Regions from separate parts of the Fusibacter sp. QWL-12 genome, predicted to be linked through region 2. Evidence: predicted binding sites of a transcription regulator. Region 2 holds the regulator's gene; the other holds the start of a gene.
The links. The regulator LexA, encoded in region 2, represses DNA repair genes until DNA is damaged. The targets are predictions, from matches to a motif close to CNAACANNTGTTNG.
Positions count from the first base shown of each region.

Region 1: a site for LexA is predicted at 8,466-8,479, ahead of uvrB (excinuclease ABC subunit UvrB). Genes of this name have one in related genera too.

Region 1 is NZ_CM178745.1:2,675,419-2,691,437, forward strand. Features, by position in the region: gene rpsA (30S ribosomal protein S1) at 1-868, shown strand, start outside; gene AC4PID_RS12880 (AAA family ATPase) at 1,007-3,457, shown strand; gene AC4PID_RS12885 (5-formyltetrahydrofolate cyclo-ligase) at 3,447-4,019, opposite strand; gene ftsE (cell division ATP-binding protein FtsE) at 4,203-4,889, shown strand; gene ftsX (permease-like cell division protein FtsX) at 4,879-5,772, shown strand; gene AC4PID_RS12900 (murein hydrolase activator EnvC family protein) at 5,782-6,921, shown strand; gene AC4PID_RS12905 (S41 family peptidase) at 6,932-8,149, shown strand; gene AC4PID_RS12910 (hypothetical protein) at 8,166-8,366, shown strand; gene uvrB (excinuclease ABC subunit UvrB) at 8,489-10,468, shown strand; gene uvrA (excinuclease ABC subunit UvrA) at 10,488-13,412, shown strand; gene uvrC (excinuclease ABC subunit UvrC) at 13,675-15,603, shown strand; gene AC4PID_RS12930 (NADH-quinone oxidoreductase subunit NuoE family protein) at 15,871-16,019, shown strand, end outside.
Region 2 is NZ_CM178745.1:3,690,075-3,706,093, forward strand. Features, by position in the region: gene deoC (deoxyribose-phosphate aldolase) at 1-562, shown strand, start outside; gene AC4PID_RS17655 (AI-2E family transporter) at 813-1,955, shown strand; gene AC4PID_RS17660 (response regulator) at 1,976-2,794, shown strand; gene AC4PID_RS17665 (acyl-CoA dehydratase activase-related protein) at 3,029-7,261, shown strand; gene deoD (purine-nucleoside phosphorylase) at 7,525-8,232, shown strand; gene AC4PID_RS17675 (putative manganese-dependent inorganic diphosphatase) at 8,331-9,956, shown strand; gene AC4PID_RS17680 (methionine gamma-lyase family protein) at 9,979-11,271, shown strand; gene AC4PID_RS17685 (NAD(P)-dependent malic enzyme) at 11,315-12,487, shown strand; gene gdhA (NADP-specific glutamate dehydrogenase) at 13,151-14,488, opposite strand; gene lexA (transcriptional repressor LexA) at 14,690-15,319, opposite strand; gene AC4PID_RS17700 (LysM peptidoglycan-binding domain-containing protein) at 15,556-15,924, shown strand.

The DNA.
Region 1 (16,019 bases), 1.0 Mb from region 2:
GGACGAATTTCAAGAGTTATTTAATAGTGGAAAATCTTTTAAAGTTAAAGTCAAAGAAGCCGTTAAAGGTGGCGTAGTTGCCCTATATAGAGGGGCGCGTGTCTTTATTCCTGCGTCGCAGTTATCATTGAGTTATGTTTCAGATCTAGCAGTATACGTAGGCAATACGCTTGAAGTAATTTTAACGGAATATTCAAGTGAAAATAAAAAGGTAGTTGCCTCTCACAAAGCGATCCTTCAAAAGCAAATGGCGGTAAAAAAAGCAGATTTAATATCAAGAATCAGCCCTGAAGATAAAATGACTGGGACGGTTGTGAGGATCGCCGATTACGGTGCATTTGTAGATTTAGGTGGAGTAGATGGTTTAATTCATATTTCACAAATGTCATGGAGAAGAGTCAAACATCCATCTGAAGTATTAAAAGAAGGCGACGTAGTAGAAGTTATCGTATTATCAGTTGATCGTGATAAAGAAAAAATTTCACTTAAATTGGCACAGGTACAGCAAAACCCTTGGGAGACAATTACTGAGCGCTATGCAGTTGAGGATATCGTGACTGGTAAAGTGACTAAGTATATGACCTTTGGTGTTTTTGTTGAAATAGAAGAAGGTGTGGAAGGTTTAATTCATATTTCTGAGCTATCAGAAGAACATGTGTCACGTCCGCAAGACATCGTTCAAATTGGCGATGAGGTTGAAGTAATGATTATTGAACTAGATGCTACTGCAAATAGAATGTCACTAAGCATGAAAGCGGTTGCATCAATCGATGAAGCAGATTACGAAGAATTTGCACAAGAAGAAGTTCAAAACACTACCTTATCCGATCTATTTGGAGATAAACTAAAAAAATTAAACCTTAAATAATGAATGAAGCCACAGATTCTTGAATCTGTGGCTTTTGATGTTTTCTAATGTGTTTTTCCGCATCGCTGATTAGGGTGGCGATAAAGGGGTAATATTTTATCAAATGGTTATAGTGAAATATGTATTTAGGAGGCCAGTATGGATAAGCTCAAATTAAAACCCGAACAACTTTACAACAGATGTGATCCAAGCTTACTAAGTTTTGATACTACGGAGGAATTGAGCCCAATCCGAGGTATAATCGGACAAGAACGTGCGAAAAAATCTATGACTTTTGGTCTCGGTGTGACTAAAAAGGGATATAACCTCTATGTTTCTGGACAATGGGGGACTGGAAGAAATAGTTTTGTTAATATGCTAACTGAAGAGCAAGCGATTAAACGACCTGCCCCAAGCGATTGGCTTTATGTTAATAATTTTAAAGACACTTATCATCCAATTGCAATACGTGTTGAGAATGGACAGGGCAAAAATATCATTAAACAAATCGAGCGCGCCATTCGATTTTTACGTCGTGGCATAATGGAAATTTTTTCTAGTCGCGATTATGAGAATGCAAAACAAAAATTAATTGAAGCATACAACGAACAGTCAAATACAATTGTAGAACGTTTAAATGAAGTGGGAAAAAAATACGGGTTTATGTTTTCGCTAACTGAAAAAGGGATCGTTAGCATTCCTCTTAAAGAGGGTAAGCCCATGAATGAAGAGGATTATCACAATATCTCTCAAAAAGACTATGAAGTCTTAATGAGCAATTCTCAAAAGTTAAGTCTTGAAACCATAGATTTGTTTAATAAGCTCAGGATGGAAGAGGAGAATCTTAGAACTCACCTTAAGAGTCTAGACGAGCAAATGGTTCGACATCTCGTAAAATTTCATTTAGAGGGCATTAAAGAGAAAAATAAAAATAACGAGGAAATTCGTCGTTATATTGATATGCTTGAAGACGATATAGTTGAAAATCTTGAGTTCTTTAAGGAAGAAGAAGAGGAAGAGGATGAAAGTAATCCTTTGGCTATATTCGCTGCAAGTAAAAACCCAGAAGCGTTCTTTGAGCGTTATCGTATCAATCTGTTTGTAGATAACAGTGAAGTCAAACATGCACCGGTTATTTTTGAGTCAAATCCAACCTACTATAATTTGGCGGGTAGTATCGAATATCAAAATGAAATGGGCGTGATGAAAACCGACTTTACAATGATTAAGCCTGGTGCACTCCATCTCGCGAATGGTGGTTACCTCATATTATTGGCAAAAGACATCCTAAGCAATCCATATTCTTGGAAAAGCTTAAAGAGAAGCTTGCTAGATGAAGCTGTGACAATCGACAGTAGAGCATCTTTTGCAGGTGCTTTAGTATCTCAAACGATTCGACCAGAGCCGATTCCTATTGATGTCAAAGTAATTATCATTGGTGACTATTACACCTATTCAGTATTAAATGCATATGATGAAGAATTTCAAAAACTGTTTAAGGTAATGGTTGACTTTGACGAGGAAATGGAACGAACACGTGAGAACATCGATCAATTTTCTAGATTTGTCTCTACCAAATGCCAAATGGAAGGGTTAAGTCACTTTACAGCAGAAGCAGTTGCTCTTTTAGTAGAACATGCAACGCGATTATCAGATGACCAATCTAAGCTAACCGCTCATTTAAAGACCATAGGTGATGTCATAATAGAAGCCGATGCGTGGTCAAGTTATTATAAAGAGAACTATGTCACAAGAGAACACGTACAAAAAGCACTTGATGAGCGTAAAATCAGGGCGAATAAGTACGAGGAAAACACGCTTTCACTTTATAAAGAGGGCGTTTATCTCATGGATGTAGATGGCTTTAAAATAGGTGAAATCAATGGACTTGCAGTTGTTGGTGCTGGACAGTATTCATTTGGTAAGCCGTCAAAAATAACTGTATCTACTTATCAAGGGCGTCAAGGAATCATCAATATTGAAAGAGAAGCTAGAACCAGTGGTAAAATTCACGATAAAGGCGTGATGATTCTAACGGGATTTCTAGGTCGTATGTTTGCTCAAGACAAACCATTGGCGTTGACAGCTAGTATCGTTTTTGAACAACTATACTCTGGTGTCGATGGCGATAGTGCATCTAGTACTGAACTTTACGCCTTGCTATCTGATTTGTCGGGCGTTCCTATTAATCAAGCGATTGCCGTTACTGGATCGGTTAACCAACGTGGGATCATTCAACCAATCGGTGGTGTAAATGAGAAAATTGAAGGTTATTATAATGTTTGCAAAATAAAAGGCTTGAACAATGAACAAGGTGTTATGATTCCGATTCAAAACGTAAAAAATTTAATGTTGAGCGAAGAAATCGTTGATGCAGTTAGAAAGGGAACCTTCCATATCTGGGCGATATCAAATGTAGATGAAGGTCTTGAAATTTTAACAGGTAGAAAGCCTGGTAAACGCACTTCTGCAGGTAGCTTTGAAAAAGGAACGATTTACCATTTAGTGGATGAACGGTTAAAATTACTAGCAAAAGATGGTCGTCCTACAAAAAAAGAATCGGGAGCATCAGAAAAGACGTCCCGAACAACTAAAAAAGCTAGTGAGTAAAAATTCTTAAACCAGTTTCAGTTAATAGCTTTAGTATTTTTTGATCATATTCATCTATTGGCAACTGTGAAACAACCTGACATTCAAAAGCGATTCCTATACTTGGGATCGCTTTTTTAAGTGACGTGAAAAATCGATCATAGAAGCCACCGCCGTAACCGAGCCTATAACCCTGTCGATCAAAAGCGACACCTGGTGTGAGAACTAATTCTATGTCTTCATTTGAGATTTGAACATGTGTGCTTGGATTGGGCTCAAGTATGCCATAGCTGTTTTTTACAAGAGTATTTAAATCGTCAACGAAATAAAAATGCATGGTTTTAAGTGTCATGTCAATAAGTGGTAAAACTAGCTTTTTCCTAGAAGCTAGGATGGATTGGTTGATGGTTTGCATTTCAATTTCATTTCTAAAGCTAACAAAGGATGCAACTGTTTTGGCAGTTTCAAATTCTGGCATAATTGTAAGTGATTTTAGAATAATCGATTCAGCTTTTTCTCTTTCGTCTGTAGTCATTCTATTTCGTTTTTCGAGAATTTCAGTTCTGATTTGCCTCTTGTCCATAAATTCACCTCGGTGTAATATTTATTTAATAATTATAATCAATTATACTATTAAAATCATCCTTAAGTATAGGTATAATGTATATAGGGTTTACGCGTGACACAACAATTAGTATAATAACAACAGAGCGTGAATTCTGTAAACGTTAACAGTGAACGACAAGTGCTGAATTGGGAGATTGATATGATAGAATTTCAAAATGTGACTAAAAAGTATGACAATGGTGTTCTAGCACTTGATAGAGTAAGTGTCAAAATAGATAAAGGTGAGTTTGTTTTTATCGTTGGCCCTAGTGGTGCGGGAAAATCAACTTTTATAAAAGCAGTTTTAAAGGAAGTCGATGTGACTAGTGGCCATATTGCAGTGGATGACATGGACATTACAAAGCTCCATAGACGACGTGTGCCATATTTGAGGCGAAAGGTTGGCGTTGTTTTCCAAGATTTTAGATTGTTGCCCAATAAGACAGTCTATGAAAATATTGCCTTTGCAATGGAAATAACGGGGACCCCACATCGTAACATTCGAAAGCAGGTTCCAATGATCTTAGCTTTAGTTGGATTAAATGGAAAAGGTAATTTTTATCCTAATCAACTATCTGGTGGTGAACAACAACGTGTTTCAATTGCACGATCAATTATCAATAATCCTCCTATTTTAATAGCAGATGAACCGACTGGAAACTTAGATCCGGATACTTCTTGGGAAATTATGAAAGTCTTGAGAACGATCAATCGTCGTGGTACCACTATTTTAATGGCAACGCACGATAGAGAAATAGTCGATATCATGAAAAAACGCGTCATTGCCCTAGAGAATGGACAGATAGCGAGAGATGACAAAGTGGGAGTGTACGGGTATGATGATTAAACCAATTTTTACTTTAAAAGAGGCATTTAAGAATCTTTGGCGAAATCGACTGATGAGCATTGCTTCAATATCATCGGTTTCAGCGACGCTTTTGATTCTAGGCATTATATTTGCATTAATTCTCAACATCAATGCAATGGCACAATCGGCCAAAGATCAATTTGATTCGATACAAGTTTATTTAAATGATGACCTAAGCAGCGATGAAGTAATTGCATTACAAGATAGAATTAAAAATGTTGAAGGCGTCTCCGACGTTGTTTATGAAAGTAAATCCGACGCATTAAAGAGGATGAAAGAATCTTGGCAAGATAATGCATATTTACTTGAAGGACTTGAGTCAAATCCATTACCCAGCTCATTAATTGTCTACTTGTCAGATATTTACTATTCCAGTAGCGTACTCAATGAGGTTCAAAACTTAAAAGGGATTGAAGAAATTAAATCCTACCAAGATATTGTAGAGCAACTTTTATCAATTACAGAAGGAATTAGAAAAACTGGGATAATTGTCATCTTTGTCTTAATTGCGATATCGACCTTTATCATTCACAATACGATAAAATTAACCGTTAACTCTAGACGACGTGAGATAAACATCATGAAATACGTTGGTGCAACCAACTGGTTTATTAGATGGCCATTTCTAGCAGAAGGTACAATTCTTGGTTTAATCGGTGCAGGACTTTCTGCTTTAGCGATGAAGTTTGCCTACGATTATGTCTTTGAAATGATGCATTCTGATTTTTACGTTTTAGTATCGGCATATGTGATTCCACCAACTGACTTAATGAAAGATGTCTTATTTTTATTCTTAATCATTGGAGCTGGAATTGGCGCACTTGGCAGTATATGGTCTATGCGTAAGTATCTAAACGTATAGGAGGACGAGATGAATAAAGATAAACTTAGATCCGTATTTTCTTTGTTTTTAGTGATTACACTTCTCGTAACAAGCATTTCGTTTGCAAATGATGAACTAAAAAAACGCGAACGGGAGCTAGAAGAACTCAATCAAAAATTAGAAGCCTTAGATGCTGAAATAGATGAAAATCGTAATCTACAAAGCCAAACCAATCAAAAAATTAACAGTGTCCAAAATAGCATTAAAACCTTGGAAGGCGAGATTGATCAGTTAAATATAAATATAGACAATACTGAGATTGCCATCGATGAAAAGACTAAGGAACTCGCTGAAGCAGAGGAAAAAATAGGCGAGAAGAATGAGCTTTTAAACGACCGTTTAAGAGTAATGTACAAGACGGGTACTATTGGATATGTTGAGGTTCTTTTCGGTGCAGAGGATTTCACTGATCTATTGTCTCGTATCGATATGATTCAAATGATCGTTGTCCACGATCAGAATTTAATCACATTTCTTAAAGAGCAAAGAGATATAGTTGCAACTAAAAAACTAGAGCTTGAAACCATTCAAGAAGAATTACTTGCACTAATTGATACGAAGCTTAAGAAGCAAGATGAGCTAACGGTTGCTCTTAATAATCTCATAGCATATAAGGAAGATTTGAAAAAAGATGAATCTTCAATGATTGAACTTGAAAAAGCAGCTCAAAATGATGCTGATCAACTGACGGATATTATTAAAAACATGAAACTGGCGGCTACCTATGTGGGTGGTGAAATGATGTGGCCAGTTCCTGGAAAATATTCGATAAGTTCATATTTTGGAAATAGGGTACATCCAATTTCTAAGGAATACACGATGCATACGGGGATCGATATTGAGTCGCCTAGAAAGACGCCATTTGTTGCAGCACAAACGGGAACCGTTGTCTTTGCCAACTGGTTTGCAGGATATGGAAAGGCAATTATAATCGATCACGGTGGCGGCTATACGACCTTATATGGTCACTTAGATGTAATAAGTGTCACAGTTGGCCAAGTCGTAAAAAAAGGAGAGGTTATCGGTCAAACTGGTAACACAGGATATTCAACAGGACCACATTTGCATTTTGAAGTTAGAATGAATGGCGAGTATGTGGATCCGTTGACTTATGTAAAAGGAAATTGAGGTGTATAAATTGAGAAAATCAAACGTTGTCATATTAAGCTTATTTTTAGTTGCGATCACAGCACTATCTACATTTTTTGTTACAACTTTACTTCAAGTGAATACAGGTGACAAGGTGGTTATTAGCCAATCAGCTCTCGATAGTTATCAATCGTTTGTGGATGAGTATCGAGAAGTTGAAGAGTTAAAAAACTATATCGAGCAAAATTACTACAAGGATGTAACTGATGAAACGTTGGTAGAGGGTATGAAAAAAGGGATCTTCGAAATTTTAAATGACCCTTACTCAGTATTCATGAATGACGAAGAGTTTAAAGACTATATGGAATCTTCATCAGGCGAGTATCCTGGAATAGGGATTTATTTAGCTCCAAATGACGACAATGAGATTGAAATAGTATCACCTATCGAAGATACACCTGCAGATCGTGCTGGGTTAATTGCAAAGGATTTAATTATTGGTGTGAATGGCGATACTGTAAATGCCGATGTGATGGATGAAGCGATTGCTACGATAAAAGGTGAACCGGGTACTCCTGTAACACTGACGATTTATCGACCTTCTAACAAAGAAAAATTCGATGTTGAAATTGTAAGAGAATGGATTGATATTAAGGTTGCTAAATCAAGAATGCTAGATGATCAAATAGGCTACTTGAGATTGACGATGTTTGACGAGCATGCTGCTGCAGAGTTTGAAAAACATATGGATGCACTTTTGAAAGATGGCGCTAAGGGTGTAATTATTGATTTAAGACAAAATCCAGGTGGTTATTTAAGTCAATGTGTTGAAATTGCAGATCAACTCCTTGGCGAAGGTATGATTGTATACACTGAAAGCCGCAATGGTGATAATGAAGAATATACTTCTGACGCATCAAAATACGATACAAAAATAGTTGTATTGGTTGATGGCGGATCGGCTAGTGCCTCTGAAATATTAACGGGTGCCTTAAAAGATCATAAAGCTGCTACTATTGTTGGAACGACAACCTTTGGTAAAGGAATCGTTCAAATCGTTAAACCTTATAATGCTGAAACTGGTTTTAAATTAACGACTTCTGAATACTTCACGCCAAATGGGGTAAATATTCATGGCGTAGGTATTGAACCAGATGTCGTTGTAGAACTAGACGAATCCTACTATGAACTTGAAAATCCAACAGATGCAGATGATAACCAATTACAAAAAGCAATTGAAATCATGAATACCGAATTAGGAAACTAAGCCATTAGGAGGCATTATGGATACTGCAAGGTATAAATCTGAGGCCGATGAAATAAAGAAATTAATTGATCGAATTTCAGTAGCGGTAGATGATCAAACCATTATAGAGAAGAAGGTCGAAAAAGAACCTGAGGTGAATTTTGGTATCATTGGATTGACTATTTTGGGCACTATAATTGCCATGATGACACTCTTAACATATTGGTTAACAAGATAACATGACAACCTAGATAAGCGATTTCATCGCGTATCTAGGTTGAATTATTTTATAGAGAATCTATTTGACGCTTTTGGTGTAAAGCTATATAATGTAAAGAGAACACTTGTTCGGAGGTGTAAATGAATCAGTTCGTTGTAAAATCAGAGTTTAAACCAACAGGAGATCAGCCTAAGGCGATAGAGCATATAGTCGAGCGAATAGAAAGTGGGAAAGAACACAGTATACTACTTGGTGTTACTGGTTCTGGTAAAACTTTTACAGTTGCTAACATCATTGAAAAAGTACAAAAGCCTACATTAATTATTGCTCATAATAAGACGTTAGCCGCCCAGTTGGCTGGCGAGTTTAAAGAGTTTTTTCCAGATAATGCGGTTGAATTTTTTGTATCGTATTACGATTATTATCAACCTGAGGCATATGTTGCACATTCGGATACTTATATTGAAAAAGATGCTTCTATTAATGAAGAAATAGATAAACTAAGGCATAGTGCGACTTCGGCACTATTTGAAAGAAGAGACGTGATCATTGTCGCATCCGTATCCTGTATTTATGGACTGGGTGACCCGATTGATTATTCAAGTATGACTTTGTCCATACGACCTGGAATGGAGAAGTCAAGAGATGAGATTTTAAAAAGGTTAATCGATATTCAGTATATGCGAAATGATTTGAATTTTACTCGTAATACATTTAGAGTACGGGGCGATATTATTGAAATTATGCCTTCATATGAGTTTGAGCGTGCTTATAGAATTGAACTGTTTGGCGATGAAATCGAACGCATAGGGGAGATCAATGCACTAACAGGTGAAATATTAGGCTATAGAAACCATCTTACCATTTACCCTGCATCGCACTACGTAACCCCTAAAGATAAGTTAGAGGCTGCAATTGTTAAGATTGAAGCTGAACTTGAAGACCGTGTAAAGTATTTTAAGGACAATAATAAATTAATAGAAGCTCAGCGGATAGAACAAAGAACTCGTTACGATATTGAAATGCTAAGAGAAGTTGGTTTTTGCCAAGGCATCGAAAATTATTCAAGTGTGCTTTCTGGAAGGCCAATTGGGAGTCGTCCATATACATTAATTGATTATTTCCCAGATGACTTTTTACTTGTTATCGACGAATCTCATGTTACGATTCCTCAGGTAAGAGCGATGTACGGTGGAGATAGAACGAGAAAACAGTCGCTGGTTGATTATGGATTTAGGCTCCCGTCGGCGATGGACAATCGTCCATTAAATTTTACTGAATTTGAAACCTTGATTCCACAGTCACTCTATGTTAGTGCAACGCCTGGTCCCTATGAGTATGAAAAATGCGAAGCGATTACAGAACAGATTATCAGGCCAACAGGATTACTAGACCCACACATAGACGTAAGACCGATTAAGGGTCAGATAGATGATTTGTACAGTGAAATCACGATGCGTATCGAGCGCAATGAAAGAGTCCTAGTAACTACCTTAACTAAGAAAATGGCAGAAGATTTAACCGATTATTTTAAAAAGCTTGAACTAAAAGTTAGATACATGCACTCTGATATAAAAACATTAGAGAGAATGGAAATTATACGGGATTTTAGAAAAGGCGTTTTTGATGTGTTGATTGGCATTAACTTACTTCGTGAGGGGTTAGATTTACCCGAAGTATCCCTAGTGGCGATTCTAGATGCAGATAAAGAGGGCTTTTTACGTTCTGAAACATCACTGGTTCAAACGATCGGCCGTGCTGCAAGAAATATTAATGGTAAAGTCGTTATGTATGCAGATCGTATTACAGATTCTATGAAGTATGCGATTGATGAAACCAATCGTCGTAGACAGATTCAAGAGGATTACAATACGCAAAATGGTATCGTACCTAGGGGTATTGTTAAAGGCATAAGAGAAGTTATCGAAGCGACGGTTGCTGCAGATTCAGTAGAAGAATATAAAGCAGAGCAAATTAAATCCATGAGTAAAGCAGAGCTTAAAGATTATATCGTTCAACTTGAAGAAGAGATGTTTGCAGCATCAAGAACTTTACAGTTTGAAAGAGCAGCTGAACTGCGTGATATGATTGTTGAATTAAAGACTTTAAAGGTAAAGTAAGATTAGAAGAGGACATTTTATGAGTAAAAACACCATTTATGTAAAAGGTGCGAAAGAGCACAATTTAAAAAATATTGATGTTTCGATACCTAGAGACCAATTGGTAGTCGTAACGGGACTTAGTGGTTCAGGTAAGTCGTCTCTTGCATTTGATACGATCTACGCTGAGGGACAAAGAAGATATGTAGAAAGCTTGTCCTCATATGCAAGACAGTTCTTAGGACAAATGGAAAAACCAGATGTCGAGTATATAGAAGGCTTGTCACCTGCGATTTCCATTGACCAAAAGACTACCAGTCGTAATCCACGCTCTACTGTAGGTACAGTAACGGAGATATATGATTATTTAAGACTGTTATATGCAAGAGTCGGGATTCCGCATTGTCCAGTTTGTGGCATCGAGATTTTACCACAGACTGTCGATCAGATTGTCGATAAAGTATTTATGATCGAAGAAGGTAAAAGGATACAAATCTTAGCACCAATGATTACAGGGAAGAAAGGCCAACATCAAAAACTTCTTGAAGCGCTAAAAAAAGAAGGCTATGTACGTGCACGAATTAATGGAGAAGCAAGGGACTTAAGTGAAACCATTGAACTTGAAAAAAATAAAAAGAATACAATTGAAGTCGTTGTCGATCGATTGGTGATTAAACCAGACATTCAACAAAGACTAACAGATTCTATTGAAATTGCTTTAAAGTTAGCTGAAGGCGTTGTAACCATTAATATATTAGATGAAGAGGATATAACATTTAATACGAAATTTGCCTGTTCAGAACACGGTCATGGAATTGCGGAAATGGAACCGAGAATGTTTTCGTTCAACGCACCATACGGTGCTTGCCCTGATTGTAATGGACTTGGTTTTACTAAAAAAGTAGATCCAGAGCTACTGGTTCCAGATCAAAGAATATCCGTAAGTGAAGGTGCGTTACTGCCAATAGCGAATAGTGCTGACGGTACTTTTTATGTCAATATGATTCACGCTTTAATTGAGGAAGCAGGTGCGTCTATCGATACGCCTTTTAGAGACTTACCAGAAAAAGTAAAGCACGAAATCTTTTTTGGTACAGGTGATCGGAAAGTGAAATTTATGTACGATAGCAAATACGTAGGTGAAGCAGAGTTTAATCGCCCCTTTGAAGGACTTGTTAATAACTATGAGAGAAGATATGCAGCTACCAACTCTGAATATATTCGTTCAAAAATTGATGAGTTTATGAGCTTAATTGAGTGTGATACCTGTCATGGAAGACGACTTAAAGATGAAGTGCTTGCAGTTACTGTTGGCGGGTTAAATATCCACGAAGTGACAAGCTTATCGGTTAAAGAGGCAGTTCATTTCTTCGAAAAATTATCATTAGATACTACCAATACACAGATTGCTGAGCAAATTTTAAAAGAAATCAATGCACGTTTGATGTTCCTTAAAAACGTAGGACTAGAATATCTGTCGCTATCAAGGGCTGCTAGTACACTATCGGGTGGAGAATCACAGAGGATTCGTTTGGCAACTCAAATTGGTTCGGGCTTAGTGGGGGTATTATATATTCTCGATGAACCAAGTATTGGATTGCACCAAAAAGACAATCAAAAACTTTTGAAAACTCTGAGAGATTTAACCGATTTGGGAAATACGCTTTTGGTTGTTGAACATGACGATGATACAATCCGTGAAGCAGATTATATTTTAGATTTAGGTCCAGGTGCTGGTGAGCATGGTGGACATATTATCGCAGAAGGGAATCTAAAAGCGATATTATCCAATAAAAATTCCATAACGGGTCAATATTTAAGTGGTAGAAAGAAAATTCTTTATCCAGCGCTTAGACGACCAGTTTCAGATAAAATGATCAAAATCATCGGTGCAACAGAGAATAACTTAAAGAATATTGATGTAGATATACCACTAGGTGTATTATGTGCAATAACAGGTGTATCGGGCTCCGGCAAGAGTACCTTGATCAATGAGATTTTATATAAGTCATGTGCTATTGCGATTAATAAAAGTAGAATTAAAGCAGGAAAGCATGATAATATACTTGGACTTGAAAATATTGATAAAATCATAGAAATTGATCAATCGCCAATTGGTAGAACGCCAAGGTCGAATCCAGCTACCTATACAGGCGTGTTTGATATGATTCGCGACTTATTTGCACAGGTCCCTGAAGCAAAGATGAGAGGCTACCAAAAAGGTCGTTTTAGCTTCAATGTCAGTGGTGGTAGATGTGAACACTGTAAAGGCGATGGTATTATAAAAATTGAGATGCACTTTTTGCCTGATGTTTACGTCCAATGCGATGTCTGTAAAGGAAAACGCTATAATAGAGAGACATTGGAAGTAAAGTATAAAGGTAAAAACATTGCAGATGTTCTCAATATGACAGTTGAAGAAGGGCTGGAGTTCTTTTCCAATATTCCAAGAATTAAAAGAAAATTAAAAACGCTTCATGAAGTTGGGCTAGATTATATTCGATTGGGTCAACCTTCTACACAGCTTTCTGGTGGTGAAGCGCAAAGAATTAAACTTGCAACTGAACTTAGTAAAGTAAGCACTGGCAAAACACTGTACATTTTAGATGAACCGACAACTGGACTGCATACTGCAGACGTTCATAATCTTATTAGCGTGTTACAAAGATTAGTTGATGCTGGCAATACTGTAGTCGTGATTGAGCATAATTTAGATGTAATTAAATGCTCAGATTATATCGTAGACTTAGGTCCAGATGGTGGTGATAACGGTGGAACAGTTATAGCGACTGGAACACCTGAGGAAGTTTCAAAGGTCAAGGGATCTTATACGGGTGAATTTTTAGAGCGTATGTTAATTGAAGATTACAAGGAAAAGGATAAAACAAAGAAAACATCTTCAAAATCATCTTCAAAAGCATCAAAATCTTCAAAAGCATCAACCGAAGATGTAAGTCCAGAGTAAATCAATCATAGCGTATGTACATCTTATTATAGACCAAAAGAATATCTAAAAGAATATCTTATAGTAATCCAATATTTAGGACCTGATTCGCTGAATCAGGTCGCTTTTGTATAGGCGTATATGATTTCTTAATTCACTAAGATGGCCCAGAGATTAGTTTAACATGAGTATTCTATATGCTCTGTCAGTTGACAAAGATTTAGGACAAAGTTATGATAGCGTTAATAAATGAAAAGAATGGTTGTATAGTTAAGGAGAAATCATGGAACAAGGATTTCAAGTCAAGGAAAATATAAAAGAACAACTTAAGACATTACCGCAGCTTCCTGGGATCTACATTATGAAAGATCAATCAGGTGAGATAATATATGTAGGAAAGTCAAAAAATCTAAAGAATAGAGTGAGCTCTTATTTTAGAGGATTTAACTCACATCTCCCCAAAGTTCAAACGATGGTGATCAACATCAGTGAGTTTGAATACATCATCACAGATTCAGAAATGGAAGCGCTTATATTAGAAGCAAATCTAATTAAAAAGCACTTGCCTCGATTTAACATCCTTTTAAAGGATGATAAGATGTATCCTTATATCGTTGTTTCTATAGGCGAACGGTTTCCGCGTGTTTTTATGACGAGACAGCTTCCAAAAGGTAACTATAAGGTGTTCGGTCCATACACCAGCGTGGATCAAGTAAAAACTACGCTTGAAGTCATACAGACGATATTTCCAATAAGAGAATGCAGTAAAAAGATTACAGATAAAGTGGAAAGACCTTGCCTTAATTACCACATCGGAAGATGTGCTGGAGCTTGTAATCATATGATTACAGATGAGGCATACAATGTTTATATACAGAAGATTATTCGCTTTTTAGCAGGCGACAAAAATTGGCTCATAACTGAACTGAATGAAAAGATGTTGGTTTCTGCTGAAAAAATGGCATTTGAAGAGGCAGCTGAATATAGAGATAAAATCAACGCGTTACGCGCATTGAATGAAAAACAAAAAGCAATTCAAAATACCGGTAAAAATCAGGACTATATTGCTTCGTACCGATTTGAAGATCGCGCTTGTGTCATGTTGTTTCAAATTAGAGAAGGTAAAATAATCGGTAGAGAATCCTATAATCTTTCAAATGTTGAAGGTGCAAATGGCGATGAGCTAATCAGCTCATTTATCTTACAATACTATGCTGGTAACGATATGGTACCTCCGGAAATCTATCTTTCTCAACAACTTGAAAATCAGGATCTGTATAGTGAATGGCTAAGTAAGTTATGTGATTATAAAGTGACCTTTTCTGTTCCTCAGAGGGGAGATAAGAAAAAGACCATTGATTTGGTTGAAAAAAATGCTAAAGAGTACATTATGAAGTTCCAAGAAAAGATTGAAAAGGAACAACTCTTCAGCTCGCTTTCAGAAGGTGAACTTCGAGAAGCGTTAGGAATGCCTGATAATTTAAAAATTAAGCGAATTGAAGCGTTTGATATTTCAAACATATCGGGTGTTTATTCTGTCGGTAGTATGGTCGTTTTCGAGGATGGTAAAAAGAAGCGTTCAGATTACAGACGATTTAGAGTAAAGACCATTGAAGGCCCAAATGATTATGGTTCAATGCAAGAGGTTGTTTACAGACGTTATAAACGTGTATTAGAAGAAATGAAGATGGCGGAAGAGACAGGTGTATTAGGTGATAAATACAGTGGTCTTCCGGATTTAATACTCATAGACGGTGGTAAGGGGCATGTTAATGCGGCATTAGAAGTACTGAACGCCCTTAAATTATATGTTCCTGTAGCCGGTATGGTGAAGGATGACTATCATAAAACAGAGGATTTGTATTACGATGGTGATCGAAGAGGATTAAAGGCGAGAAGAAATGCATTTAAGCTCGTTTATGAAATACAAGAAGAGGTGCATCGATTTGCAATTGAGTATCATAAGTCGTTACGTTCAAAGGAAATGACACATTCTATTTTGGATGAAATAGAAGGTATTGGTGAAAAGAGAAGAATTGAACTAATGAAGCATTTTAAAACTATAGAACGTATAAGAGATGCTAGTGTCGAAGCGCTTCAAGAAGTTACAGGAATTAATGCAAAAGTCGCACAATCCATCTATGATTATTTTAGAACACCTAATAGTGAAGTCTATAACAATTTAGATGGTGAAAACGCTAACAAAGATTAATGGTGTTAGTATAATTAAAAACACGAGAATCATCGATCAGGCTTGAGATTTCAAGCCTGATTTTTTGTTTGAAAAGTGTTAAAAAAAAAACATAAAATATAAAAAAGTTTAGTTGTATACTTTGTGAACAATATATGTTATAATTCATGATGATATGGGTTAAGGAATTAACAATCTACCTTAAACCTAGTAAAATACTAGGGAATAAGGGGTTTGACATCGCGGGTTACGGTGTTAAACAAGCAATCGATAAGGAGGAACTTTTTAATGGCAAAGAACTTTTTAACTGATGAAAATTTCGAAAAGCTTCACAAAGTGATCGAAGAGCATAAAGATATGCAAGGTCCTTTGATGCCGATTCTTCATGAAGCACAACATATTTTCGGTGCAATCCCAATGGAAGTGCAAAGAGTGAT
Region 2 (16,019 bases):
TTGTGTTAATCCATACTTTGTGCCATTAGTTGCAAAAGAACTCAAAGGTACAGATGTAAAGGTAACTTCAGTAATTGGCTTTCCACTTGGTGCCAACACAACTGAAATGAAAGCATATGAAGCAAAGAAAGCTGTAGAAGACGGTGCAAATGAAATCGATATGGTTCTCAATGTATCTGCTTTAAAAGATCAGAAATATGATTTTGTTAAGAATGATATCGCTGCTGTTGTTGAAGCGATTAAAGGGAAAGCCATCTTAAAGGTGATTCTTGAAACTTGTCTATTAACTAAAGATGAAATTGTTAAAGCAAGCGAATTATCTAAAGAAGCTGGCGCTCAGTTTGTAAAGACTTCAACTGGTTTTAGCACTGGTGGTGCTACTGCAGAAGATGTTGCACTTATGAAAAAAACAGTAGGTGATGCTTTAGAAGTAAAAGCTTCTGGTGGTGTGAGAGATTATGCAACTGCTAAAGCAATGGTGGATGCAGGTGCTACTCGAATTGGTGCATCAGCATCAGTTGAAATTGCAACAAACAGTGGAACAAGTAATTCAGATTATTAATAATCATTCTTTTTAATAACAATTAGGTTGTCGTAATTATATTATGACAACCTATTTTTAATTTTTGATTTTATACTATACGAATCAACTTCAATATCTCTTTTTCGACTTACATATAAATCACGCAATCCAAACATAAGACTTAAAACTCATTTTACTATTAAAACCTTATTTTAATACAAATTAGGACGTAAATCAGATATAATAGTATTAACTAAAAATCATGATTGCCTTTGGGTAGGAGAGTAGTATGAATCTAAAAGAAATTCGCTCATCAACTTTTGCAAAACTTATTATTATTGCGACATTAATCATTATCATTATGACTAAAACGGATCTCTTGACGATTATAACAGCGGCAATTTCTCCTGTTTTACTTGCTTTTATACTGGCATATTTTTTAGATTATATTGTCAGATTTTTTGAAAACAAAGTTCATCTACCTCGATTCATTTCCATTATTATTACTTTTGCTATTTTTATATCTTTGATTGGATTGTTAGGGGTTGTTGTAATTCCAGGTATTGTAGATGCAGTTGCTTCTTTAATAAAGACCATTTCCACAATAGATTATAAAAATTCTTTTGATTTTTCGTTTTTAAACCGAATTGATTTTAATAACGTTTATCTTAAGCAACTACAGCAAACATTAATTGACACGCTTACACCTTTCTTACAAAAGATAACCAACTTTACAGGCTCTGCAGTATTACTCATTGTGACTCAGCTCCAGCAAATTACATCTGGTTTGATCTCATTTATTATTGCTCTTGTTATTGCAATCTATATGCTCGCTGAAAAGAAGGACCTAGTCGCTAGAATTAAACGTATGATTTATGCTTATTTCAATGATAAGCAAGTCAATTGGATTTTTTATGTTTCAAGAAAAAGCGATACAATTTTCAAGGATTTCGTCATTGGAAAATTCATAGATAGTACAATTATTGGTTTTTTATCTTATTTTGTATTTACTTTTTTCCATTTCGAATATGCAATGATCATTGCACTAATAATTGGTATAACTAACATGATTCCATATTTTGGTCCATTTTTAGGCGCAATACCCGCTGGTGTGATTACACTTATTGCCAACCCAACACATCCTATCAGCGTTGTCTATATTTTATTATTGGTACTTGCAATCCAACAACTAGATGGACTGGTTATTGGACCGTTTATTTTAGGTGACTCTGTCGGTGTTTCCGCATTTTGGATTATCGTTGCTGTAACCGTTGGTGGTGCTGCCTTTGGTATCGTGGGTATGTTTTTAGGTGTCCCAGTTTGTGTACTAATTAAAACGCTTCTTGAAGAGGATATAGAAAGGAAGCTCTCTTCAAAAGGATACGAAGGATTAGAAGAAAGTCAGATAAGAAATAGAAGAAAAAAGAAATAGTTAGCTAATAGGGAGGTCAAATGACTCATATAATGGTAGTCGATATCAATGCAACAACTGCGTACCGGATAAAAAAAATACTTGAACATGTAGCAGTTGAGATTGTAAGTGCCTCTACAATGTATGAAGCCATAAATAGAGTAGGGAATCTTCAATCGGTTTTGGATATGATCATAATAGACGTAAACTTGGGTCCAGAAGATGGTTTTGAGTTAATCGGAAAATTAAGAGATATCAATCCAAACCTCGTCGTAATCATCGCCACAAGTCTAAACACTAGAAAATCATTTGTTAAAGCGATACGCGTTGGTGCAAATGACTACATTTTAAAGCCTTTTGATGACGATTATTTTAGAAGCAAGTTAACGGCACATATCTCACAAATAGATCAGGCAAAAACTTTACCTGTAAGTTCTACTAAGCAGATTGATGTCTCCATCTATAACGCAATAAAGAAAGCCATAAGAGAAAATCATGAACTTTTAATTGGTTTAATTTTATTCTATAACAAACAAAATCCAGCAATGACGATCTCTGGTGTAAGAGATCTAGCGTTAATAAAAGGACTCGGTAGGGAGCTTGAAACTGATTTAAATCCCGATGATGAGTTATTTAACCACGATAATAATGGTTTTGTAGTTGTATTGCATAAAAAATCACTCAGCTCGAAACCTCAAGTTATTGAGCATTATAAAACCTTGTGTACCGATTATCTTCTAGAAAAAAATCTCGATGCATTTGATTTTGAAATCGCATTTTTAAATTTACCAAACGAAATTGATCCAAGACACAATGCACTTAGTGTGCTTATGCAAAAGATTGAAAAAAATATTAAATAAACTATTATATATAAAGTAATCTTAATTTCAAATTAATTCCATTTGAAGTTTGAAAGGTTTCCATATAAGATAAGTTTTATCAAGCAAAAGATATGCCAAAATAGACGTGAATTTGAAATTCATGTCTTTTCTTTTCCTAATTTTAATATTTTAGCTATTTTATTTTAAACAAAAAGTATTATAATAGATATTAGTTTGAAATTAAAAAATACTCTTTTTTGACCGAGGTGTCATATGAATCAGACTTATAACGTTGGCGTCGATGTTGGTTCTACCACTGTAAAAATGGTAATTCTCAACGAAGAACGCCAAATCATTTTTAAGGAGTATAGACGTCACTTTTCTGACGTCAAGAACACCGTCAAGGCATTATTTGACGATGCGAAAAATGTACTTGAAAGTGCTACATTAAAATTAATGGTTACTGGCTCTGCTGGACTAGGACTTGCTGAAAGCTTAGGTGTAAGTTTTGTACAAGAAGTTGTCGCTTGCTCAAAAGCCATTAAAAAATTCGCGCCCCAAACTGATGTTGCCATCGAATTAGGTGGTGAAGATGCAAAAATTATGTATTTTGGGACATCAGTTGAACAACGAATGAACGGAACATGTGCCGGTGGAACCGGTTCTTTCATAGACCAAATGTCATCTTTACTTAAAACAGATGCAGATGGTTTAAATAAACTTGCAATGAACCATCGTGAAATCTATCCAATCGCTTCACGATGCGGTGTTTTTGCAAAAACGGACATACAGCCTTTACTTAATGAGGGCGCTTCAAAAGAAGATATTGCAGCTTCAGTATTACAAGCAGTTGTTAATCAAACGATCAGTGGACTTGCTTGTGGTAAGCCAATACGAGGAAGAGTTGCTTTTCTAGGGGGCCCATTGTCCTTCTTACCTGAACTTCGTAAAAGGTTTGAGGTGACCCTTAATTTATCAGAGCAAGATATTGTCACCATCGATAATCCTCAATACTTTGTCGCATTAGGTGCTGCACTCCAATCAGAGGCGGTTGACCCGCTCGAACCGCATTGCATTTATGATAAAATGCCTAACATCTACTGTGAAGGACCTGACTCTGAAGGACATTTGGATCAGTTATTTGTCGATGATGCGGATTTTAATGCATTTAAAGAAAGACATGCTGAGCATAAAGTCAACAGAGCGGATTTAGCTGAAACAAAAGGCCCATTATTTTTAGGGATAGATGCCGGTTCAACAACAACTAAGTTAGCTGTTGTTGATGCAAATAAAAACCTTGTATTTAGCCATTATGGTTCAAATGAAGGCAATCCACTATCGACTACTATTTCGGCACTTAAAACGCTTTACAGTCAAATGCCAAGCGATACATTTATTGCATATTCTACTGTCACTGGTTATGGCGAGAGCCTTATTAAAGCTGCATTGAAAATCGATCATGGTGAGATTGAAACGGTAGCGCATTATAAAGGTGCAGATCACTTTTTGCCAGGTGTAGATTCCATCCTCGACATTGGTGGTCAGGATATGAAAAGTCTTAAGGTTCAAGATGGTGTTATTCATTCTATCATGTTAAATGAAGCCTGTTCTTCAGGCTGTGGTTCATTTATTGAGACGTTTGCCAACTCCGTCAATCATACGGTCCAAGACTTTTCTAAATTGGGTCTAATGGCTGAAAACCCTGTTGATCTTGGTACTCGCTGTACTGTATTTATGAATTCAAGAGTAAAGCAAGCGCAAAAAGAAGGCGCAACCGTTGGCGATATCTCAGCTGGGATATCAATGTCAGTAGTTAAAAATGCGCTCTTTAAAGTTATTAGAATGCGTTCGATTGAAGACCTCGGCGAAAAAATAGTCGTTCAGGGTGGTACTTTCTATAATGAGGCGGTATTAAGAGCACTTGAAAAAATGTCAGGAAAAGAAGTGGTTCGCCCAGATATTTCTGGTATCATGGGTGCATTTGGCTCTGCTTTAATTTCATTAGAAAGATATGAGTCTGGCTATATCTCAAACTTACTTGACAATGATCAAATAGACGCATTTGGTACAACTACAGAAACGCGCAGATGTAATCTCTGTACCAATCATTGCCAGCTTACCATCAATCATTTCTCTGATCAAAGACAGTTTATTACTGGTAACAGATGTGAGAGAGGTGCGGGAATTGAAGTTGCTGAGAATACACTACCGAACCTATATGAGTATAAGCTTAATCGAGTATTTGATTACCCTGTTTTGAGCCGTAAAGAAGCGACGAGAGGTGTTGTAGGTATTCCTAGAGTTCTTAATATCTATGAGGATTATCCGTTTTGGGCAGCATTTTTTACATCACTTGGTTATAGATTAGAGCTTTCTTCACGTTCTTCAAGAAAAGTTTACGAGATGGGGATGGAAACGATTCCGTCTGAGAGTGTTTGCTATCCAGCAAAACTCGTTCACGGACATATTGAGGACTTAATTAATCGAAAAGTTGATAAAATATTTTATCCATGTATTCCGTTTAACACGAAGGAAGATCAAGGTGCAAACAATCATTATAATTGTCCAGTTGTAACGTCATACCCAGAGACCATTCATACGAATGTGGATCATATTAGAAATAAGAATGTTCATTATTACCATCCATTCTTACCAATTGATGCACCAGATAGAATGAAGAAACGCGTCTATGATGAACTCAAGTCGTGGGGACTGTCAAAGGAAGAAATCTATTCTGCAATAGACAAGGGCTATGAAAGCTTAGAAAAATACCGCTCCGACGTCAGACACCAAGGTGAACTTGCGCTTCAATATATTGAAAATCATAAGATTAAGGGCATTATCTTAGCTGGTCGTCCATATCATATCGATCCTGAGATCAATCATGGTATACCTGAGTTAATCAAATCTTATGGTTTCGCCGTTATTTCGGAAGATGCGATCGCACATTTAGATGACATCGATCGTCCTCTACGCGTTGTCGATCAATGGGTCTATCACACTAGACTCTATGCAGCGGCTACTTTTGCCTCTAAACGTAAGGATATTGAACTCGTCCAACTGAATTCTTTTGGATGCGGTTTAGACGCAGTAACATCTGACCAAGTGCGCGAAATATTAGAAGCAACTGGTAAAATTAGCACACTGATTAAAATTGATGAAATCAACAATCTTGGTGCAATTAGAATTCGAATTCGTTCACTCATTGCTGCAATCAGCGAAAGAGATAAGCAATGCTTTATTCCTGAAGAGTTTAAAGCAACTGAGGAACGTGTTATATTTACTGAAGAAATGAGAAAGACGCATACCATTTTGGTACCGCAAATGTCTCCAATTCATTTCCAGTTTATGGAAGCTGCTTTGAAGCCAGAAGGTTACAACATAGAGGTGTTACCATCGTTAGATGTTAGTGCTGTAGATGAGGGACTCAGATATGTGAATAACGATGCATGCTATCCATCTATTTTGGTTGTTGGTCAAATGATGAAAGCGCTTAACTCAGGCAAGTATGACCTCAATAAAACGGCGTTAATAATCTCTCAAACTGGCGGTGGCTGTAGAGCAACTAATTATATCGCGTTTATCAGACAAGCACTAAAAAGCGCAAAAATGGGTCATGTACCTGTAATTTCATTAAACGCACTAGGACTTGAAGACAATCCTGGCTTTAAGCTTACGAAATCCGTAGTAGAAAAACTAGTACAATCGATCTTATACGGTGACCTCTTCATGCGTGTACTTTATAAAACAAGACCTTACGAGTTAGAAAAAGGATCAGCTAATGCTCTTTATGAAATGTGGGTTGAGAAATGTAAACAAGCTATCGTTAAAGGGGATCGTAGAACCTTTAAGAAAATGATTAGTGGTATTGTTACAGATTTTGATAACTTGCCTTTAACGGATGAGATTAAGCCAAAGGTAGGACTTGTTGGCGAGATATTAGTAAAATTCCATCCAACTGCTAATAATAATATCGTCGATTTAATAGAACGTGAAGGCGCTGAAGCCGTAATGCCTGACTTAGTAGACTTCTTCTCATATACTGCCTATAACGGCGTTTTGAAAAACAAGTATCTTTCAGGATCAATGAAGGCAAGGCTAACCAGTGAAGTCTTAATCAGCTTAATAGAATATTATAGAAAGCCATTGGTTAAAGCACTGGAAGCAAGTAAACGCTTTGAACCACCTAAGCATATCAAAGCTTTAGGTGAACTCGCTGAACCACATCTTTCACTTTGCAACCAAACTGGTGAAGGATGGTTTTTAACAGCTGAGATGGTTGAGTTGATTCATAGTGGCGTTGATAATATCGTCTGTATGCAGCCATTTGCGTGTCTACCAAATCACATCACTGGAAAAGGAATGATTAAAGAGTTGAAACACAGTTATCCTAGCTCAAACATCGTTGCTATCGATTATGATCCGGGGGCAAGTGAGGTCAATCAAATCAATCGTATTAAGCTTATGCTGGCAACTGCTCATGAAAAGGTTAATGCTATTGAATAGAGGTATAAAGAGTTCTATTAAAATGAATATTAAAATCACATTGTTAGAACTATATTTCTAATCCGATTACAATTACAATTACAATTTGTTAAAGCGAAATATTTGCTTAAATTAGAGAACCTTAGGGTTCTCTTTTTATGTTCTGTTACCATATAAACAGCTCAATCATACCCACTTTTCTTTCATTTGCTATGAGAACCTTACATGGCAAACAAACTTTAAATCTGATATAATAAACATGATTATAAATGGAGGTGTTAAATTTGAGTACACATATTAATGCTAAACTCGGCGATATCGCTGATATCGTTTTATTGCCTGGCGATCCACTAAGAGCAAAATATATCGCAGAAACATTTCTGGAGAATCCAGTTCGCTATAATGAAGTAAGAGGGATGTATGGCTTCACAGGCACTTACAATGGCGTAAGAGTCTCTGTTCAAGGAACTGGAATGGGGATGCCATCATTATCCATCTACGTGAATGAGCTTTTAAGATTCTACGATGTAAAAAAACTAATCCGCGTTGGTTCATGTGGCGCTATGGTACCAAAAGTGAAGATTAGAGATATTATTCTTGCACAAGGCGCAAGTACATCTTCTAATATGAACAATCGTCGTTTCCCAGGACTCAATTTTGCTGCTATTTCAGACTTTAATTTACTTCATAACACTTACATGACTGCACAATCACTTGGTATGAACGTTCATGTGGGTAATATCCTATCTGAAGATAGCTTCTATGAAGATTTTAACGCAAATAGAAATGAGAAGTTAGTGGAATACAATATCCTTGCTGTAGAAATGGAAGCAGCTGAGCTATATACTTTAGCTGCACGTTATAAGGCACAAGCATTGTGTGTTTTAACTGTAAGTGATTCATTGGTAACTCAAGAGGAAACAACTGCTGCTGAAAGAGAACGTACTTTTGGCGATATGATTAAACTTGTCTTAGACACAGTAACTAAATAGTTGGCATTTTGCGCCATATTTAAATTTCTTAGGATGCTTAGGCATCCTTTTTTATGTTATAATGTTGGTTGAATAAGATATAAGGAGGAACAAATGCCATGGAAGATAAGATACTCATTTTTGGACACAAAAATCCCGATACCGACAGTGTTACCTCCGCGATAGCACTTTCATATCTCAAAAATCAAAATGGTCTCCAAACCGAACCTTGTGTTCTCGGAGAAATTGCAAAAGAAGCAGAGTTTGTTTTGGATTATTTTAAGGTAGACAAGCCTAGAATGCTTGAAAATGTCAAAATTCAATTAAAAGACTTGGACTTTGATAAAATCATGCCCCTTGAACCCTCAAATTCCATTTTAAAAGCGTATAACCACATGAATGCCTATAAGATTAGAACGCTTCCTATCGTCGATCAAGAAGGCTATTTAATCGGTATCATAACAATGAAGGATATTGCAATGAATGCCATAAATGGTGATTATCACGCGCTGCACACGACGTTTAATAACATTCGTCAGGATTTAAATGCAGACATTTTAAATTATGGTCATAGCGATATTAACGGCCACATCATCATCACAGCCTTTCATGAGACTACAATTATAAGACAACATAGAATTGAAAGCGATTCCATCGTTATTACAGGTGACCGCTTTGATATAATAGAACATGCAATCTCTAAAAAAGCACAAATGATTATCGTTACTGGTGATTTACAGATTCCTGAAGTGCTTATGGATAAAGCGAAAGTGTCAGGCGTCAACCTTATCCGAACACCTTACGATACCTATTCGACTTCAAAGCTCATCAACCAAACGAACTTCGTAAGTACGATTATGAAAAGCGATCGTTTGATGAAATTCAAAGTAGATGAGTATCTTGAAAATTGTCGTGAGATTATTCAGACCTCTAAACATTCAAAGTTTCCTGTGGTTGATGAAGCTGGAAAATACCTTGGAATTATTGGTCGTACACACTTTTTAAATCCCACTAAGAAAAATGTCATACTTGTGGATCATAATGAATATTCTCAGTCTGCGAGTGGATTGAATGAAGCTAATGTTCTAGAAATATTAGATCATCATAAAATAGGGGATATCAGTACCAGTCTACCTATAACATTTAGAAATATGCCAGTGGGCAGTACGAATACCATCATTTTTCAGCTTTTCAAAGAAGCTCAAATCGAAATCCCTAAACAAATCGCTGGGCTGATGTTATCGGGAATCGTATCGGATACACTTTTACTTAAGTCGCCAACAACGACTTACTTTGACGAGCATGCTGTCTCTGTATTAAAAGAAATCGCAGAAATAGACCTTTCTAAATATGCTCTTGAAATGTTTAGAAGTGGTACTTCACTTGACGGTAGAACGGTTAACGATGTGTTTTATAACGACTTTAAAGAATTTGTTATCGATGGATATAAACTTGGCATTTCACAAGTTTTCACACTTAATTTCGAAGAGATTGCATCACAAGAGGACGCATATCTAAAGCTTATAAGAAAAATCCACGACGGTAGAGATCATTACCTAACTCTAATGCTAGTGACTGATATCATCAAAGAAGGTTCTTACACCTATTTCGAATCCAAGCACGATCGATTATTAAGTATGGCATTTGAAAAATCTGTTGACCAGGGAACTTTTATCGATAGTATTGTTTCGAGAAAGAAACAGATTATTCCTATGCTAATCAATGCGATTAATATGATTAAATAAATATAGATCACCGGAGGCAGCCTTGACTTATAACAAGCTCAATTATTATGATGCACTCGGCATCAGCTCTGATACTTTAAATTTTATTAGAGAGAAAGAGATAGAAATTCAAGATCAATTTTCAAATATCGATGAAATTGCGCAGCATAATCAAATGAAAGTTCTATATGCAATGCAAAAACACAGACTTTCCGACATACATTTCAATTGGAATACTGGCTATGGGTATGATGACATTGGTAGAGATGCTGTCGAAAATATCTATAGTACTCTGTTTGGTGCTGAAGACGCCATTGTAAGACCTATTATTGTTTCAGGTACACATGCATTAACACTAATGCTCACTGGCGTTCTTAGACCCAATCAAAGGATGCTTAGCATTACCGGTAGACCTTATGATACGCTAGAAAAGGTCATAGGACTTTCGACATCAGAGTCTATGTCACTTATGGATATTGGTGTCACTTACGACGAAGTGTCTTTAAAAGAAGATGGTGGTTTTGATTTTAACGCCATTGATTCAAAACTCAATGAAAATACAAACGTTGTTTACATTCAGCGCTCTGCGGGATACTCGTGGAGAAGAGGATTAACTATAAACGAAATAGCAGATGTAATTGCTCATGTCAAAAACAAGTGCCCACAAGTTATTGTCATGGTAGATAACTGCTATGGGGAGTTTTTAGATTACCTAGAACCGACGGAGGTTGGTGCCGATTTAATGGCTGGGAGCTTAATTAAAAACCCTGGTGGGGGATTAGCGCTTAGCGGTGGGTATATTGTTGGCAAGAAACACCTTATCGAACAGGTTGCTGGACGTATGACCTCGCCAGGAATAGGAAAAGAATGTGGTTTAACATTTGGTCAAACAAGACCTATTCTTCAAGGCCTTTTTATGGCACCGAAGGTTGTAAGTGGTGCACTAAAAGGTGCAATTTTATGTGCCAAAGTATATGAACATTTCGGTTACAGAGTCAATCCTAGCCCAGAATCGTCACGAAGCGATATCATTCAAGCAATTGAATTTAAATCTCCGGAAAAGGTCATCGCTTTCTGCCAAGGCATTCAAAGTGCTTCGCCTATCGATAGCTTTGTTTCACCTGAGCCATGGGCGATGCCTGGGTATAGTAGCGATGTTATTATGGCAGCAGGTGCATTTGTACAAGGTTCTTCCATAGAACTCAGCGCTGATGCGCCTATCAGAGAACCGTATATCGCCTATTTCCAAGGTGGCTTAACCTATGAGCATTCAAAATTTGGCGTAATGAAATCCTTGCAGTTTCTAATGGACCGAAGTTTAATCACACTCAAGTAGTTGCTATTCCATTTTGCTAAAGGCAAAAAATCAAGGAGGTAATATGAACTATAATCAATTAGCACTTGAGCTACATGAAGCTAAAAAAGGTAAAATCGAGGTTACAAGTAAAGTAAACCTAGAGACAAAGGTTGATTTATCTACAGCATATACGCCTGGCGTTGCTGAACCTTGCAGAAAAATTGCAGCTAATCCTGACGACGTTTATAAGTACACATCAAAAGGTAATTTAGTCGCAGTTGTTTCTGACGGATCTGCGGTTTTAGGATTAGGCAATATTGGCGCAAAAGCGGCTATTCCAGTTATGGAAGGTAAAGCAATTCTTTTTAAAGCATTTGCCGGTGTTGACGCTTTTCCAATCTGTGTTGAATCGCAAGAAGTGGATGATATCGTGAATACTGTGGTTCAAATTGCACCCGTTTTCGGTGGTATTAACTTAGAGGATATTTCTTCCCCAAGATGCGTTGAGGTAGAGAGAAAGCTTAAATCGTTATTGGATATTCCGATTTTCCATGACGATCAACACGGAACAGCGATTGTCGTTTGTTCTGCTTTAATTAACGCATTAAAGATTGTAAATAAGAAGATTGAAGACATTACAATCGTTATCAACGGTGCAGGATCTGCTGGGAATGCTATCGCTAGAATGTTAGTTGATATTGGTGCTAAAAACATACTCTCGTGCGATCGTAAAGGCATCTTAAATAGAAATGAAACACAAAAGAACTGGGTACAGGATGAAATTGCTCTTATTACAAATCCAGAACTTAGAACTGGCACTTTAGCAGATGCAATGGTTGGTGCAGATGTTTTTATCGGAGTTTCGTCAAAAGACGCCGTTTCTCAAGAAATGGTTAAGTCCATGAACTCAGATGCAATCGTCTTTGCAATGGCAAATCCGGATCCAGAAATCATGCCAGATCTCGCAAAAGAGGCAGGGGCGAGAATCGTTGGAACTGGTCGCTCAGACTTCGAAAATCAAATCAACAATGTTTTGGCTTTCCCAGGCATCTTTAGAGGTGCACTCGATGCTAGAGCATCGGATATTAATGAAGAGATGAAAATTGCTGCTGTACATGCAATTGCTTCTTTAGTTGCTGATGAGGAGCTAAATGAATCCTACATTATTCCATCTGCACTTAACAAATCAATAGGCGATAGAGTTGCTAAAGCAGTGTATGAGGCTGCAGTTAAATCTGGTGTTTCTAAATTATAACCTTAACTTCAAGTAACTCTGTTTGAAATTCCTGCTTGTTTATTGTTTTTTAATAAGGAGAAGTATTATGACTATGATTACAATACCAATGATAATACTTATTTGGATCATATATGGATGGTTCTTAAAAACTAGTAGTAATAAAGCTTTTAATTGGTCAAGTTGGATTTTCCCCTTGTTAGTATTATCGATAATACTAAATATTGATTTTTCTACAAATTATACTGCTTCTTTGAACTTGGTCGCAAATGATGGAATTTCATTACGAGGCGTTTGGAGTCATTTGTTTATTAGTGACAAAAATTGGTCCGTATCAACATTTTATAACTATTATAGATTATCCTCATATACTAGTCTGACACTAATGTTTTTACTTATAGTTTCATTGATCTATGATCGAAACAAAAGCAAAGATATGTGAAAAGATGATCAGAATAATGCAGTATTTTTCTAAACCATGATCTTATATTGAAATAACATAGACTCTGATTTGGAAAGTACAATGACTTTATAAAGTGTATCGTAGTCTCAGAAATAAAAAAATGCGTAACAGCAGGAGCAGTTACGCATTTTTTATTGCTATTAGATGTCAAATTCAAAATATTATGGTTTTCAATATAAGAACTTCAATTTAATCATCTTCAAACCCATTTATATCTAGATTTAGTAATCACCTTGAGCTAACATCGCATCAGCAACTTTTATAAATCCAGCAATATTTGCACCTGCTACAAGGTTATAACCAAAGCCATATGTTTCAGAAGCTTTAGCCGCATTCTTGTGGATATTGATCATGATATCTTTTAACTTAGCTTCAACTTCTTCAAATGTCCAAGAGTATCTCATCGAGTTTTGGCTCATTTCAAGAGCAGAAGTTGCTACACCACCAGCATTTGCTGCTTTAGCAGGTGCAAGTAAGATATTTTGATCTAAGAAGTACTTAATTGCTTCGTTTGTACAAGGCATATTCGCGCCTTCACCAACAGCAGTAACGCCATTTGCAACTAAGATTTTTGCATGCTCAAGTGTAATGTCATTTTGAGTTGCACAAGGAAGCGCAATATCACATTTAAGTGACCACACAGCGCCATGTCCTTCAACAAACTTTGCAGTTGGATGATCTTTAAGGTATTCATTGATACGTTTTCTTTCAACTTCCTTAATTTTTTGAATTGCAGGTAAGTCAATACCATTCTCATCATAGATATAGCCACTAGAATCAGACATCGCTACAACTTTTGCACCCAGTTGAGTTGCTTTTTTACATGCGTAAATGGCTACATTGCCTGAACCCGATATAATTACAGTTTTATCTTTTAAATCTTTACCATTATGTTTTAACATTTCTTCAACGAAGTAAACCAATCCAAAACCAGTCGCTTCAGTTCTTGCAAGCGATCCACCATAAGTTAATCCCTTACCAGTTAAGACACCGTTCTCAAAAGCGCCTCTGATTCTTCTGTATTGTCCATATAAGAAGCCAATCTCACGGCCACCAACGCCAATATCCCCAGCAGGAACATCAACATCAGGACCAACATGACGATATAATTCAGTCATAAAGCTTTGGCAAAATCTCATAACTTCAGCGTCAGATTTACCTTTTGGATCAAAATCAGAACCACCTTTACCGCCACCGATTGGTAGGCCAGTTAGTGAATTCTTAAAGATTTGTTCAAATCCTAGGAATTTTACAATGCCAATATATACAGAAGGGTGGAAGCGTAAACCGCCTTTATAAGGCCCAATCGCACCGTTAAACTGTACTCTGAAACCTCTATTAACGTTTAGGTTGCCTTGATCGTCAACCCAAGGAACTCTGAAAACGATTTGTCTTTCAGGCTCTGTAATTCTTTCTAAGATATTAGCTTTTTCATACTCTGGATGTCTAGAAATTACTGGCTCAAGAGACTCAAAAACCTCTTCAACAGCTTGAAGAAATTCCTTTTCATTAGGATTTCTCATTTTAACACGGTCAAAAACTGATGTTATATATGACATACAAATCTCCTTTAAAAATATTTTGTACTACTAAAATAATATCACTTTTTTGGAATCAATAAAATAACCATTTTATAACATAATGGGTGATTTTATCACTAAAATACGTAAAAAAAAGGAAATAAATGAAAATAAAAAAACAAGTTGACATAATATAATTACGTCAACTTGTTGCTCGTTTGATTATTACAAGAATTCATTTTACATTTTTCTAAAAACACCCTTAACTTTACCTAATATCTGAACATCATCAACATAAATAGGTGACATTGTAGGGTTTTCAGGTTGCAATCTAACTCTGCTTTTTTCTTTATAGAAGGTTTTAACGGTTGCACTGTCATCAATCATTGCAACGACTATATCACCGCTAATTGCATCATTTTGTTTTCTTACTAATACTAAATCTCTGTTAAAAATTCCGGCTTCAATCATGCTATCGCCCTTAACTTTTAACATAAAATAAGTTCCTTCATCAACGAAATCAGAAGGAATAGGGAAGGTTTCTTCAATATTCTCTACTGCAAGAATAGGTTGACCAGCAGTAATCTCACCAACTATAGGAATAAATTGAGTATCTCGCGCCATGGAAACGACATTAGACACTGGTTCGTGATCCATATCAAAGATTTCAATCGCTCTCGGTTTAGTCGGATCTCGTCTAATCATTCCAAGTTCTTCAAGCCTCGTTAAATGTGTATGTACAGTCGAAGTAGATTTTAAGCCTACAGCTTGACAAATTTCTCTTACTGATGGTGGATAACCTTTTTTTGAGACTTCGTCCTTTAAGAAGTCTAAAATCATTTGTTGTTTTTTTGATATAGAAGCGCCCATGATACCCCCTATAGATATAATTTATTTATCAAAATATAATGCGCAAAATAGTGCGTCGTAACTTTAAAATAGCTTGAACTCCTGTATTTATGCTGATTATAACACAGAGACAAAAAAAAATCAAACATTAGTTCTGTTTTTCTCTTTACAAAGAACATCCGTTCGTATATAATGACATTGAAAGAACGCATGTTCGGAACTGGTCCGAAAAGTCGCAAGAAAGGAAGTTGAATCCTATGAAAGCAGATAAAGATGTAATGCATTACGACTACCTTAGACAACCTAGTAATAGCCATAAAAGAAGAAAAAGACTATATATTGTAAACAGAACTCGTTTTGTCATTATGAGTTTAATCACACTAATTATATTGAGCACCATCGTAACTTATGTAGCAGGCTTTTTTATGTCTGAAGCAACTACGAATCACGAACCACTTAAAATTGAAGTGATGCCAGGGGATACATTATGGGATATTGCTGCTTCACATAATTACTATGAAGAAGATATTAGAGCCGTTGTTTATCGTATTAAGCAGTATAATGAGCTTAGCGATGCCACGATCTACACTGGTCAAGTAATTTTGGTACCAACTTCAAACCACTAATTAATGAATAAAAGCTGATCATTAAGACCAGCTTTTAAATATAATAACTTTACATCCTTCTTATTAAATCTAGCAGAAATCAATGCTAGATTTTT